DNA from 2 places in the Clostridium gasigenes genome. Region 1 is predicted to be linked to the other one. Evidence: a T-box and tRNA genes for the amino acid it is inferred to sense, from the RefSeq annotation. Region 1 holds a T-box; the other holds one or more tRNA genes.

Region 1 (2,476 bases):
CTTCTACTAACTTATCTAATTCTTTGTATGAATCTTCTGGTTTAGAGAATTTAACTAACTCAACCTTATTAAATTGATGTTGTCTTATTAACCCTCTTGTATCTCTACCTGCTGATCCTACTTCTGCTCTGAAACAAGCTGAATAAGCTACATGTTTAATTGGAAGATCACTACCTTTTAAAGTTTCATTTCTATACATATTAGTTACAGGAACTTCTGCTGTTGGTATTAAGAAATATCCATTATTCTCAACCTTAAATGCATCATCTTCAAACTTAGGTAATTGACCTGTACCTATCATACTTTCTCTATTAGCCATATATGGAGGTAATATTTCCTCATATCCATTTTCACAAGTATGGGTATCTAAGAAATAATTAATTAAAGATCTTTCTAATCTTGCTCCCTTACCTTTGTAAATTGTAAATCTTGATCCACTAATTTTACTAGCTCTTTCAAAATCAAGAATATTTAAATCTATTCCTAAATCCCAGTGAGGTTTTATTTCAAACTTAAAACTTTTAGGTTCTCCCCATTTCTTTATTTCTATATTATCTTCATCAGTATCACCTTCTGGCACTAATGGATTTGGGATATTTGGAATTCTTAACATTATATATTCAATCTTCTCATTAATTTCTGATACCTTTAAATCATCTTCTTTTATTTTATCTCCAAGATTTCTCATTTCAGTCATTATTAAAGTAACATCTTCTCCAGCCTTTTTAAGATTTGGGATTTCAGATGAAACTTTATTTCTTTTATTTTTTAAAACTTCAACTTCTACTAATATACTTCTTCTTTCCTCATCTAAAGCTATAACTTCATCTATAGTTGACTCTTTGAAATCCTCTCCTCTATTTAATAAAGCCTTCTTTATTTCTTCTGGATTTGTTCTAATTCTCTTTAAATCTAACATTTTAAAATCTCCTTTCTTATAATAATACTTATTTTTGCCAACGAAAAAAGAGCCTATCTTCCCTATACAAGGGACGAAAGACTCCGCGTTGCCACCCTAATTAATAGTATTAAAATACTATTCACTCGATAAAATATAACGGTTGAAACCGTACTGCTCATCGCAGTCCCTCAGAGGTGGATTCATACTATTTTGCTATTGATTCTCACTAAACATCAACTCTCTGCAAAACAAAAATACTATTACTATTCTCATCAAAGGTTTAATATTAATTTTTACTAATCTTAATATATTACAATTATAGGTACCTTGTCAATATTTTACTACATTTTTTTTTATAATACATTAACTTAGTCATGTTTTTTTAATATCTACTCAATATTATACTCTATTTCTAACCATAATTTATTAATATAATTCACTGATAATGATACTATCTTATTCTATTCTTATATTATTTGCTATATTTTTATTCTTTATGTATGTCTCTTGTACATATTATATCTATTCCTGTATTTAAGATGTTTTTACAAATTATATTTCCTACTTCAATTGGAACACTTGGATATATCCTACTTAAAACTTTAGATAATTCAACCCATAATTTTTTATCCACTTCTTTGCTACTCTTAACTGGAATCACTTTATATTCACTACTACCTTTTATTCTAACAACAGAAGTGAATATATCCTTCTCTTTCAAAAATACCCCTCCTCAATATCTATTATCTATACTTAGCTTTTTTATAAATTGCATATAAATTAAACATCTTTAAATTCTTTTATTCTCCCTGATATTACCTTAGAATTCTTAGAATCATCTACTATGTCAGTTGGCTTTTTATCTAATTCTCTAGCTAGTATGTTTATTATCTTTTCATTACAATAAGATCCTTGACAGCTCCCAAATCCAGCTGCTGTTCTTCTCTTTACACCTTCTACAGTTCTCGCACCTAAAGGTCTTCTTATGCAATCAACTATTTCTCCCTCGGAAACAGTATTGCAAGAACAAATAATCTTTCCATACCTATTATCAAGATCTATTATTTCATTGATTTCTTTCTTATTCATTTCTCTAAACCTATAAAATTCTCTTCTTTTATCAATAAAATTCTTTTTTAATGTACAATTTAAATTACTAGATAAGGTATCGCATAACATTTTAGCTATTGCAGGCGCAATTGTTATTTTTCCATAATGAGTTCCTGTTACTCTTATATATCCCTTATCTATTTCACTATCATCAATTAGCATAGAATCCTTATCATAGCTTTCTCTAAATAAATTATTTATGTTACTTTTCTTTAAATCATTTAATAAGTTATTAGCATAATCTAAATTATCATCTAAACTTGTTTTATTTACACTTTTTATACCAATTAAAGATCCATCTGTAATTGTTGGAGAGCTTAAAACAAAAGTATTTTTATCAAAAGTTTCTATAACTATTTTACTTAATTTATTATTATAATTATTATCTACAAGTAAATAACTCATATTTTTAAATTCATCTTCATTTTCATAAGTTTCCTTTTCTTCAACTATGCCATTTTCCTT
Region 2 (2,476 bases), 110 kb from region 1:
ATCAATTCTTAAATTAGACGAAGAATTAAAAGGCTTATTAGATGAAAAAGCAGATACACCAGCTATGAAAGTTTTTAAATAGGAGGAATAAGATATGATAAACGGGATTAGAGTAAAAGAAATATTAAATAAAATAGATTTTGTTTTAGCAGAAAATAAATTATTTTTATCAGAACTTGATGCGGCTATAGGTGATGGCGATCATGGTCTAAATATGAATAAAGGATTTAACGCAGTAGTTGAAAAAATAAAAACACTACCAGATGAAGATATAAGCAATATTATAAAAGCTTCTGGAATGGCATTAGTATCAAATGTTGGAGGAGCGGCGGGCCCTTTATATGGTACAGCATTTATGAAAGCGTCTATGGTAATAGCTAAAAAAACAGAACTTGATATAAATGATTTTATTAATATGTTAGAAGCAGCTTTAGAAGGAATTAAAATGAGGGGAAAAGGAGTCTTTGGAGAAAAAACAATGATAGATTCTTTGGAACTGGCATTTATTGAAGGTAGAAAAGCATTAGAAAAAAATAGTGAAGCTAAAGAAATTTTGAATATAATAAAAAATTCGGCTGAAAATGGCATGAATGAAACTAAAAAAATTATAGCAACAAAGGGTAGAGCTAGTTATTTAGGAGAAAGAAGCATAGGGCATCAGGATGCAGGATCTACATCTATGTACTTAATATTAAAGACAATAGCAGAAGAAATATAATATGACATTATAGGAGGAATAGACATGGTTGGAATAGTACTTGTTTCACATAGTGAAAAGATAGCAGAAGGAATAAAAGAATTATCAATGCAAATGGCACCAGAGGCTAAAGTAAGCACTGCAGGTGGAACTAAGGATAATAGAATAGGAACTGATATGGATAAAATTACTGAAGCTATAGAAGAAGTATATAGCGAAGATGGAGTTCTAATTTTATTTGATTTAGGAAGTGCTTTTATGAACACAGAAATGGCACTAGAATTCTTAGATGAAGAAAAAAGAGAAAAAATTTGTATTGTTGATACTGCTATAGTTGAAGGTGGAATTACTGCAATAGTAGAAGCATCAATGGGCAAATCTTTAATGGATATAAAAGAATCAGTAGAAGTGATGAAATTAAATAAAATGCCATAAGAAAATTAAGGCATCTTTAAAAAAAATAGATGCCTAAATTTTTCTATTGTACTGCAATAATATTTATGTTAGAATTAGAAAGAATTAAAAACAAACATGGAAGTTGAAAATGTTTATTTTAATTAGGTAATAAAAAAATATGGAGAGATGTCCGAGTGGCCGAAGGAGCTCGCCTGGAAAGCGGGTATGGGGGCAACTCTATCAGGGGTTCGAATCCCCTTCTCTCCGCCATAACTGTGCTAGATGGGGAGTCAGCGGTGCCCTGTAACCTGCAATCCGCTATAGCAGGGTCGAATTCCTAGCCTAGGCTTTAATCTGTGTGGTCTGCCCTATGAAAGTGGCGTTGATGGTTGGGTCCCACGCGACGTAAGTCCATGAACCTCGTCAGATCCGGAAGGAAGCAGCGATAAGTGGTTACTGCGTGCGCCGTGGATCAATCTGACCTGAGTTAACTACATAGGTAACGCATATAGATTACTGTCAAAGCTAGGTGCACGGTTTTTATAAAACCTTTCATTTATGAAAGGCTCTTTTAAAGAAAAGGAAAAGACAAGTTAACTGATATAAAGAGATAATTAAGATTGGATTATCTATATATTGCTAAAATGTCAATTAGTATGGTTACTCTTCAATAGGATTAACAATAGGAAAAATAAAGCGAGTATTATTCTGCAGAATAATACTCGTTTTATTATGCAGAAAAAAGCGTAGTTTTAAAACTACGCTTTAATTAAATCTATAAATTCAAATTTTAATCCGCTTTTAGGATCTAGCTTTTCTTCAGAATTAAATTCTATTTTCCACTCATGTTCATTAATAACAGGAAATTTAGTATCTCCTTCAAATTCTTTTTTAACCTTAGTTAAATAAAGTTTTTTAGCAAAAGGGAGAGTAGAATTATAAATTTCGCCACCACCAATTATAAAAGCTTCCTCAGTGGAATGTTCATATGTGGATAGAATTTCATCTAAGCTGTGGATAACTTCCACCATTTCTGAATCAACTTTAAAGTTTTTATCTCTAGTTAATACTACATGTTTTCTATTTGGCAGAACACCAGGAAGTGATTCAAAAGTTTTTCTTCCCATAATTATTGTATTACCTGAAGTTATTTCTTTAAATCTTTTAAGATCTTCGGAAATGTGCCATAAAAGTTTATTATCACCACCAATAATATTATTATTAGCAGTAGCTACTATAATAGATAACATTATACAGATACCTCCATTTTAATTGATGGATGATATTTATAATCTTCTAATTTTATATCCTCAGGAGTAAAATCATAGAAGTTTGTTATTTCAGGATTTATCCATAACTTAGGAGCAATGTATTCATCATTTG

The links. A T-box is a leader RNA that pairs with one kind of tRNA and senses whether it is charged. The one in region 1 lies ahead of serS (serine--tRNA ligase), so its partner is inferred to be a tRNA-Ser.
Region 2: it encodes a tRNA-Ser, which carries the amino acid that the T-box ahead of serS (serine--tRNA ligase) is inferred to sense. The anticodon was not compared.

The regions. Positions count from the first base shown of each region.
Region 1 covers NZ_CP071376.1:1,235,248-1,237,723, forward strand. Annotated here, with positions in the region: gene serS (serine--tRNA ligase) at 1-919, opposite strand, end outside; T-box leader at 986-1,186, opposite strand; gene J1C67_RS06030 (DUF1667 domain-containing protein) at 1,389-1,622, opposite strand; gene J1C67_RS06035 (NAD(P)/FAD-dependent oxidoreductase) at 1,682-2,476, opposite strand, start outside.
Region 2 covers NZ_CP071376.1:1,340,345-1,342,820, forward strand. Annotated here, with positions in the region: gene dhaK (dihydroxyacetone kinase subunit DhaK) at 1-82, shown strand, start outside; gene dhaL (dihydroxyacetone kinase subunit DhaL) at 95-718, shown strand; gene dhaM (dihydroxyacetone kinase phosphoryl donor subunit DhaM) at 743-1,132, shown strand; tRNA gene J1C67_RS06585 (tRNA-Ser) at 1,274-1,363, shown strand; RNA gene ffs (signal recognition particle sRNA large type) at 1,367-1,630, shown strand; gene J1C67_RS06595 (dihydrofolate reductase) at 1,852-2,343, opposite strand; gene J1C67_RS06600 (thymidylate synthase) at 2,343-2,476, opposite strand, start outside.